Regions from separate parts of the Paenarthrobacter sp. NPDC056912 genome, predicted to be linked through region 1. Evidence: riboswitches for the same ligand, from Rfam matches in the RefSeq annotation. Region 1 holds a riboswitch; the other holds the start of a gene.

The links. Region 1 has a riboswitch for S-adenosylmethionine ahead of ACFRJ9_RS03750 (DUF1737 domain-containing protein). Riboswitches for the same ligand answer to the same signal wherever they lie in the genome.
Region 2: linked by a shared signal. The riboswitch ahead of ACFRJ9_RS19505 (hypothetical protein) and the one ahead of ACFRJ9_RS03750 (DUF1737 domain-containing protein) in region 1 are both predicted to bind S-adenosylmethionine.

What each region holds. Positions count from the first base shown of each region.
Region 1 is NZ_JBHUCD010000002.1:369,672-374,377, reverse strand. It holds gene ACFRJ9_RS03770 (glutamate--cysteine ligase) at 4-1,200, shown strand; gene ACFRJ9_RS03765 (hypothetical protein) at 1,197-1,799, opposite strand; gene ACFRJ9_RS03760 (O-succinylhomoserine sulfhydrylase) at 1,810-3,018, opposite strand; gene ACFRJ9_RS03755 (rhodanese-like domain-containing protein) at 3,019-3,429, opposite strand; gene ACFRJ9_RS03750 (DUF1737 domain-containing protein) at 3,426-3,692, opposite strand; SAM riboswitch class IV at 3,706-3,817, opposite strand; gene ACFRJ9_RS03745 (NtaA/DmoA family FMN-dependent monooxygenase) at 3,984-4,706, shown strand, end outside.
Region 2 is NZ_JBHUCD010000020.1:82,106-86,811, forward strand. It holds gene ACFRJ9_RS19490 (matrixin family metalloprotease) at 1-85, opposite strand, end outside; gene ACFRJ9_RS19495 (VIT1/CCC1 transporter family protein) at 171-1,328, opposite strand; gene ACFRJ9_RS19500 (hypothetical protein) at 1,560-1,751, shown strand; gene ACFRJ9_RS19505 (hypothetical protein) at 1,748-2,047, opposite strand; SAM riboswitch class IV at 2,064-2,183, opposite strand; gene ACFRJ9_RS19510 (sodium:solute symporter) at 2,375-3,916, opposite strand; gene ACFRJ9_RS19515 (helix-turn-helix domain-containing protein) at 4,172-4,706, shown strand, end outside.

The DNA.
Region 1 (4,706 bases):
AGCATGCGGACTTTCGGGGTTGAGGAAGAGCTGCTCATCGTCGATCCTGTGACGGGGGAGCCCTTGGCCCTCGCGGACGCGCTGCTCGCAGGCCACGATGAGCCCCCGACAGAGACGGGCCTCAGCCACGAACTCAAGCTGGAGCAGATCGAAACCCAGACGCGTCCGTGCCACACGTACGGCGAGCTCCTGCACCAGATTCGCCGCGGCCGTGCCATGGCCAACCAGGCCGCCCGCCAGCACGGAGCGCGGGTGGCTGCCATCGCCACGTCTCCGCTGGCTTCGAACACGCACACCACCCCGGACCCCCGGTACGCGGCGATGCTGGATCGCTTCGGGATCATCGCCACTGAGCAGTTGACGTGTGGATTCCACGTACACACATCCGTGGAGTCGCCCGAGGAAGGTGTTGTGGTGCTGGACCATATGCGGGACAAACTCGCAGTGCTCGCGGCCCTCACCGCCAACTCGCCCTACTGGCGCGGGCTCCCCACGGGCTTCGACAGCTACCGCACGCAGGCATGGAACCGTTGGCCCACGTCCGGACCCTCCTCGGTGTTTGGCTCGCTCACTGCCTACCGGCGCATCGTGAAGCGTCTCCTGGAAACGGGCGTGATCATGGACGAGGGCATGATCTACTTCGATGCCCGCATCTCCAGGAACCACCCCACCGTCGAGGTGCGGGTAGCCGACGTCTGCCTCCGTGCCGAGGACGCCGCGCTGATTGCAGTGCTGGTGCGGGCTTTGGTGGAGACAGCATCGCTGGAAATGCTCGACGGCGTTGAGCCCACCTCAGTGCCCACGGCCCTGCTGCGGATGGCGAGTTGGCAGGCCAGCAATTCGGGGCTGCGTGGAGAGCTCCTGGACTTCGGCGATTTCCGTCCCCAACCAGCGGCCGAAGTGGTGTGGGCTTTGGTTGATTATCTGAGTCCTGTGCTGGACGACCAAGGGGAACTCAAGCTCGTCAAGGCGGGGATCTCCGACATTCTGGAGCGCGGAAACGGTGCCCACGAGCAACGCGAAGCGGCGGTGCGATACAGCAAGAGGCGCCGCGACGGACATGACCAGCCGGGAAGTCCGCCTAACAACGAAGCCCTCGCCGCCGTCGTCGGGTATGCCGCGAGGATGACGGTGCGCGGTGTCGCCGCGGACGCGAACAAGGATCCCGCACCGATGCTGACCAGGGTCAGGAGGCCCTAGCTTTCCGGTTCCTTCCATGTCATCAGGTAGGCGCCCGTGGTCCCCTCGATGAGGTAGAAGACCAACGGCGGGATGTCCTTCTTGGCTAAGAGGATGCCGCCGAAAAGCGGTGCGCTGGCTGCAGCAGTGAGACCGATCCAGCGTTTGGCCGGCGACGCCAGAAGGCTCCCGCCCAGGGCAGCAAGGGCAACCACCTGCAGCCCGGAGTACAGCAGGAACGGTGCGTTGGATCCCCGGCGATCAGCGAAGCGCTCAAGATCCGAAGCCCGCCGCGTGAGGCTGTACACAAAGGGCGGGGCTCCGGCGAGCAGTGCGGCGGCCGCGGTCACAGCCCACTTCCTGGCTTTACGGTGCGAAGCCGCCGTGCCCGGAACAGCGCTCGCGTACGCGGCGAAACCCACGGGCACTGCGATGGTTCCCGCGGCAGTCAGGTGCTGTCCCACGATCCAACCGCGCCGGCCGGCCTGAAGCATCCGCAGCCGTTCGGTTGCATCCGGCGTGATGTAAACGCGGCTGACGGGGGAGATTCCCACGAACCACACCACCGTGCCGGCAACGATGACCGCTCCGGCACGGCGATACGGATACTTCCCGCTCATGGCACCAAGGTTAGACCTGTTTGAGGGCCTTCTCCAGATCCAGGATGAGGTCGTCCACGTCTTCCAGGCCCACCGACAGGCGAACCACGCCGTCGCTCAGCCCAATGGCCGCACGGCCCTCCGGACCCATGGCCCGGTGGGTGGTGGTGGCCGGGTGCGTGATGAGGGATTTGGAGTCGCCCAGGTTGTTGGAGATGTCGATGACGCGGAGGCCGTCGAGCAGCGCGAACGCCGCTTCCTTGGCGGAACGACCAGCGGACGGCGAGAGCTCGAACGTCAGCACAGTGCCGCCGGCCTTCATCTGCTTCGCGGCCAACTCGTACTGCGGGTGCGACTTGAGCAGGGGGTACTTGACCCAGCTGATGGCGGGCTGCTGCTCAAGCCACTCAGCGATCCTCAGAGCGGACGCCGAGCTGTGGTTGACCCGGAGCCCGATGGTCTCCAAGCCCTTGGTCAGCACCCAGGCGTTGAAGGCGGACAGCGAAGGGCCGGTGTGGCGCATGAGCTGCTTGACCGGGCCGTCGATGAATTCCTTGGTGCCCAGGATCGCGCCGCCGAGGACGCGTCCCTGGCCGTCGATGTGCTTAGTACCCGAATACACGATCACGTCCGCACCCAGCTCACCGCAACGCTGCAGCAGGGGAGTGGCAAAGACATTGTCGACGACGACAGTCGCCCCGGCGGCATGCGCCAGTTCGCTCACGGCGGCGATGTCCACGATTTCCTGCATGGGGTTGGAAGGAGACTCGAAGAACACCGCGGTGGTCGGTTCGGAGAGGGCCTCACGCCACTGCTCCAGATCCGGACCATCAACGAAAACGGTCTCCACACCCCAGCGGGGCAGGATCTCGTTGAGGATCACAAAGCATGAGCCGAAGAGGGAGCGGGCCGCAACCACGCGGTCGCCGGCAGCCAGCAGGGCACCCAAGGCGGTGAAGACCGCGGACATGCCGGACGCCGTCGCAAAGCACGCCTCGGTTCCCTCGAGCAGGCGGAGCCGTTCCTGGAAGGTGGCCACGGAGGGGTTGCCGTAGCGGGAGTAGACGAAGCGTTCGTCCTCTCCGGTGAAGGCGCGTTCGGCAGCGGCCGCCGACTCGTAGACAAAGCCGGAGTTCAGGAAAACGGGTTCGGCCGTTTCCTGGAAGTTGGTACGGTCAAGGCCACCGCGGACGGCCTGGGTGTCAGGGCTCCAGCCAGCGGCATCAGGATTGAAAGTCACTTAGTCGGTTCCTAGATTCGTCGGCAGGCCACGGTTCTTCCAGCCATTCACGGTGCGCTCGCCATAGCGGTCGGGCTCGCCCTCGAAGCCTTCAAGGACGTTGTAGGCGGTGAAGCCGATCTGTGTTGCGGCAATGGCCGCGGAGATGGACCGCTGGCCGGAGCGGCAGAGGAAGACCAGTTCCACGCCGTCGCCCTCGGGTGCCTGCTGCTGCAGGTCCTCGATGAAGCGGGAATTCGGGATGCCGCCGGCGAGGTTCCACTGGATGAACAGGGGATCGTTCTCGGTGGCTTTGGTGTCCGGGATGCCGATGTGGGCCCATTCGCCCTCAGTGCGGACGTCCACCAGGATGGCGCCTTCTTCAAGTTTGGCCCACGCGTCCTGCGGGGTCAGGTCACCTGCGTAGCTCATGCGTGGCCCTCGAATGCTTCCTCGTCCTCGTAGTTCTCCAGCTGATCAACAGCATTGGCAACAGCGGCGTCGGCACTGGCGATGGCGGTAGGCAGGACCACGGCTTGGGCCACGATCACATCGGTGCCGTTGAAGGTGGCTGCGGGGCTGCCGTGGAGTACGTAACCCTCGGCGAGGGCGTTGTGGATGCGCTCGCAGAAATCGCGGGTATCCGGGCCGGTCACCAGGCGGTAGGAGAGTTTTTCTTCGGTGGGTTCAGGCATTGATGGTGCTCCTCAGTCACGCTTGCAGTTCGAGTTGTCGATACGCCGAGTAGTCACCTGAGGCACCCCGCCGGAGAGAGGGTTGCCGACCAGCAAGTCAGGGCTTGGCGCTGGTGCTCATTACTCAAGAAAAACGTAACATCCACGGGCATAGGCCTGCACTTGCGGGTGGCTGCGGGCTCGTCATGTTGCGTAACCGGAGGATGCTGTGGAACCTCTCCAAATAAGACGCCCCGGGAGCATAATTGACGCAGTACGACCCCCTGTAACTTCGCATGAAATCAGGTCGCGGTGAACGGACAGAGCAGTTCTACACTCAAGCCCATGCTGCATTTTGGATGGTTTGTGGGCCACGGTTTCGGAGTCCAGGGCTGGGGGACTCCCGGTTACAGCCTGGGCTACGACTGGAAGAAACCCGCCCTGTACCAGGAAGCCGTGCGCGCGTTCGAGCGATCCGGGCTGGACCTCTTCATCATCGAGGATTCCCTGACAGTCCCGGACACCTATGGCGGCACGGCCGAGGTTTCGCTGGCCCACGCGTCCTTCGCGCCCAAGCATGATCCATTGGCGCTGGTCCCGTACCTTCTGTCTGCAACGGAGCACCTGGGGATTGTGCCTACGGTCAGCGCCTCGTTCTATCCGCCGTTCACTGCGGCCCGGCTCCTCGCTACCCTCCAGCACTTCTCCGAGGGCCAGCTTGGCTGGAACGTGGTGACTTCCGGCAGCGACCTCGCGGCCCAGAACTATGGGCTGGACCAGCAAATCGAACACGACCTGCGGTATGAGAAGGCCGAGGAATTCGTCGACGTCGTCAGGCGGCTCTGGCGGAGCTGGGAACCTGGCGCCGTGCTTGAGGATGCTTCCGCCGGGGTGTTCGCGGACCACACCAAGGTCCATCAGATCAACCACGAAGGCGACTTCTTCAAGGTCCGCGGACCACTGAACACGGCACCGCTGCCGGAGGAACCCGTGCTGGTCCAGGCCGGCGCTTCGCCGAGGGGCAAGGCGTTCGCT
Region 2 (4,706 bases), on a different contig from region 1:
CAAGGAGGAGGCCACGAAGCAGGCGCGCAGTGGTTCCCGAGCGTCGGTGCCTGGGCGCACGTGTTGCTTCCTGGTCCGGGTCCACGGCTCTCCATTCCTCACGCCCTGGTCACGCGGGGCGGCGCGGAGGACGAACCAAGATTACGGGCTGCTGACAGGGCCGTCCAAACTCAGACGATCACAGCCCCGAACAGGAGGCCGAGCCCGTACGTGGCGGCGGCCGCACCGAGGCCGATGGCCAGCTGCCGGAGCCCGCGGCTCAGCGGTGAGGTTCCGGACAGCAAACCCACGACGGCGCCGGTCGCCAGGAGCGCGATGCCCACCAGCACGCCGGCAACAGCCAGGGCCGCGACACCGGTCATGCCGAAGAGGAACGGAAGGATGGGCACGATGGCGCCCGAGGCGAAGAAGCAGAAGCTGGACATGGCTGCTCCCCACGCCGAGCCTACGGATTCGTGCTCGTCCGTGGGCGGCTTCTCCGGTTGGAGGGAGAGGCTGGGATCGCAGTCGCAGCTGAACAGCCCCATGCGTTCGGCGACGCGGTGCTCGGCGGCTTCGCGCGTCATGCCGCGGGCCAGGTAGACCAAGAGCAGTTCGTTGTGTTCGATGTCCAACGACGGCGCGGCCGTGAGTGTGGCCTGCGTGGGCAGCGTGGCGTTGAGCAGTTCCCGTTGTGACCGGACGGAGACGTATTCGCCGGCGCCCATGGACAATGCGCCGGCCAGGAGCCCGGCCACGCCACTCATGAGCACCACTGGACTGGGGACTCCGGTTGCGGCCATGCCCATGACCAGCGAAAGGTTGCTGACCAGGCCATCGTTGGCGCCGAAGACCGCTGCACGGAAGGTACCGGATAACCTGTTGCGACCCCGGGTAGCCAGGCCACGGACTACTTCTTCGTGGATTTGCTCGTCGGCAGCCATGGCCGGTGTGGCTGCTGGATCCGTGCCGTAAGGGGAACGGCCTTCCGCCCGTTGGGCCAGGGCCAAAACGAATACTGATCCGAAGTGGCGGGCGAAGAAGCCCAGGAGCTGGCTGCGGATGGACGCGGCCTTGGGCATTCCCGCGTGCTCTCCCAGGAGCTTGAGCCAATGTGCCTCGTGGCGTCCTTCGGCTTCGGCCAGGGCCAAAAGGATCTGGCGCTCTTCGCCGTCGCGGCGCTGGGCGAGTTCGCGGTAGACGGCGGCCTCGGCGCGCTCGTCAGCCAAATATTGGCGCCAGCGCCGGATGTCCGAAGCCGTGGGCGGCGTTGTTTCCGCAGAGGGGTCTTGAGGGGTGGGATCCGGAGCGGGGCTCGACGAATCGGGGGATTCCTGGTGCTTCTGCACTTTTTCTCCTGTGCTGGGTGGGGTAGTTGCGGCCCCATTGCAGCCCCCACTGTACCGCTAATTGGCGGGGATTTTCGGCTGGTATTCCTTAGTTGGAATGTTCGGTGCACCGTAATTTCCGGCCCTTCTTGACCCCTTGCGGGCGCGGTGCTCAGATGGAAGAACAGGGGCGGGGCCCTCTCCCCGCAACCGGTTATTGGGCCGCTCGGCCCACGAGACGGAGGTTGCAGCATGAACACCACCGAATCACACGCCAATCACCCGCTCCGGGCAACCATTGAGTCGGACCCGGCCTATGACTACAGCGAAGACCAGGAAGTGGACGAGGCCTGGGTGGAGGAAGTAGACGCCCCCGAGGACGACGAACGCGTGGTCCCGCTCGATGACACCGAAGAGTTCCGCGGGGAGGACGAGGGCAGCTAGCCCTCGGCCCCGTTGCGGAGTTGGAAGTGCCGTTCGCTTCCTGCCCTTTGGCCGGGGGCGGCGACAGTCACTGTCAGGGTTCCGGACGCTTCACACCAGCGCGTTGAACGCACGGCCCGGGCCAGCGCCCGCTCGATCATGCGCGGTTCGGGATGCTGGAACCGGGCTGACCCGCCGTGCGTGGTGATGGTCACCGTTCCAAGGACAAGGTCGACGGCGGGAATCACCGCCACCGCGTGAGTGGCAGGCGGGAGGGGGATGCTTGAGGCAGGGGTGGTATCACCTTGGTACGGCAAGGGAATGCTCCTTGGGGGAGTGCTCTTGCCCGCTCGGTTGTCTCTGGTCCGGGACGGGCCGCTTCCTCATCCGAACCACCCGTGAACATGGGGTTGGTGCGTGGCCAGTCGGAGCTTGGCGCCACATCTCTTGAAGCTGGAATCACTTTACCGCACGTGTTTCTTGTTGTGGGGCCCGCTTTGCGTGGTTTCGGGCCGTTTGAACGCGCAAAGCAGGCCCCGCAACTCGCATTTGTCGGGCACAGAACAACGGCGGCGCTGCCCCGGAAAGGGGCGGCACCGCCGTCGAACTTTGCTCAGTATCCTGTTTGCTGCCGAAGGTTCCTGTTAGTTGGCCTTGTGGCTGCTGACGGGGTGTTCCTGAATCGGGAGCTCGTCAGAGACGGCCCCTGCCACGCGCTTGTCCCACGCGGCGCGGACCGCGGGGTCGGTGGGCGGTGTGAGGAGGGAAATCACCACGTAGGCCAGGAACGAGGCTGCCAGGCCGAAGTAGATCGGTTCGTTGGCGTAGACGCCGTCTGCGCTCGGAATGATTCCGGTGGCGAACATGACCAGCAGCGCCAGGGTCAGCACGGAACCAATCGCCATGGACCACGCCGCAGCGATGCCGGTTCCGCGCTTCCACACCAGGCCACCCAGAATGGCAACCAGGAGGCCGCCTACCAGGATGTCGTAGGCGATGGTGAGGGCAACCACCACGTCCTGCGCGGCCATGGAGATCAGGACCGCGACGATGCCAAGGCCAAGTACCCAGTAACGGTTTGCCCGGACGTCGTGCTCCGGGTTTTCTGTGTCATCGGTGTTGATGGTCTTGCCGAACCAGCTGGCAACGAACGGAACAACGTCCGCACGGGCCACCGTCGCAGCGGCGATCAGGGCGCCGGAAGCGGTGGACATCATGGCTGCGACAGCAGCGGCCATGACCAGGCCGCCGATGCCGATCGGCAGGATGTGGGTTGCTACCTCGGCATACACCACGTCCTTGCCGAGGTTGGCGACGTCGATATCGGGAAGCGCCACGCGGGCAGCCAAACCGATCAGGGCGCCGGCGATGCCGTAGAGGATGCAGTAGACACCGGCGGTGGCTCCACCCCAGCGGGCAACCGTGGGGGTCTTGGCGGTGAACACGCGCTGCCAGATGTCCTGGCCGATCAGCAGGCCGAGCGTATAGACCACGAAGTACGTGATGATCGTCTGGATGCCGATGCCGTCGATCTGGAAGAAGCTGGCGTCCACGCGCTCACGGATGCCGTCGAGTCCGCCGGCGGCGTTCATGACGAACGGGAGCATCAGGAAGAAGATGCCTACGGTCTTGATGATGAACTGGACCTGGTCCGCCAGGGTGATGGACCACATGCCGCCGATGGTGGAGTACACCAGTACGATCGCACCGCCCACCGCGATGGCCAGCCAGCGTTCCCAGCCGAAAAGGACCACGAAGATGGTTGCGTACGCACCCGTGGAGGTGGCGCAGAGCATGAGGGTGTAAGCCAGCATCACGATTCCGGACGTCTGCGTGGCCTTGCTGCCGTAGCGAAGGCTCAGCATTTGGGAGACCGTGTAGATTTTCAGGCGCTGGATGGTGCCGGCGAAGAGCAGGCTCAAAAGGAGCACGCCGGAGCCGATGGCTACAACGAGCCACATGCCGGAAATGCCGAATTTGTAGCCCAGGCCGACGCCGCCGACGGTGGATGCTCCACCGAGGACAACTGCGGCCATGGTGCCGGTGTAGAGGAACGGCCCCAGGCGGCGGCCGGCCACCAGGAAGTCGCTGTTGTTCTTGGTGCGGGACTTGCCCCACCAGCCGAAAGCCAGCATGGCGAGCAGGTACACCACCACGATTGCGATGTTAATGAACGAAGAGTCCATGAGTGGCTCCTTGGAGCTGATGCACGGAGGTTGGGGTTTCCGACGATACTCCTGCGAAGCGTCGAAGTCTCTGTGCTGACGATTGGAGATTGGGGAGGTGTTGTGTGCCTCACAGACAACACTTGTTGCCTATGAGGATATGTTGTGATCGGAGTAACAGTCAAGATGCTTCGTCACGGACAGGTCTTTAGATTCCGTGATCCAGCTACTATTGCTCCAATGACAGGGCCAACTACAGGCCTGAAAGGTTCGTGAATGAAGGCTCTCCCCGTTGAACCAAGCAACGTTCCTGTTGCCATAGGTTCCAGAATCCGCGCGGCCCGCCAAGCGCAGCGTCTCACCATCGAGCAGGTGGCCGATGCCACTGGACTGACCAAGGGCTTCCTCAGCCGTGTGGAGCGCGACCTGACATCGCCGTCGGTCGCTTCGCTCGTCACACTGTGCCAGGTCCTGTCAGTCTCCGTCGGCGACCTGTTCGCTGCGCCGGAAACCCATCTGACCCGGCGCGATGATGGCCCCCGCATATCCCTGGGCGGCCAAGGCATCGTGGAACGGCTCCTGACGGCGCGGTCCGAACGCCGCCTCCAAATCCTCCAGGCCACCATTGAACCCCGTGGCCGTGGCGAAAACGAGCTCTACGCCGTGGACTGCGACGTCGATGTCCTCCATGTGGTCAAAGGCCGTATCAAGCTCATCCTGACCAATGAGCAGTACGACCTCGAAGAAGGTGACACGCTTTCCTTCCCCGGCCGCGAACCACACACGTGGATCAACCCCACGGACGAAACCG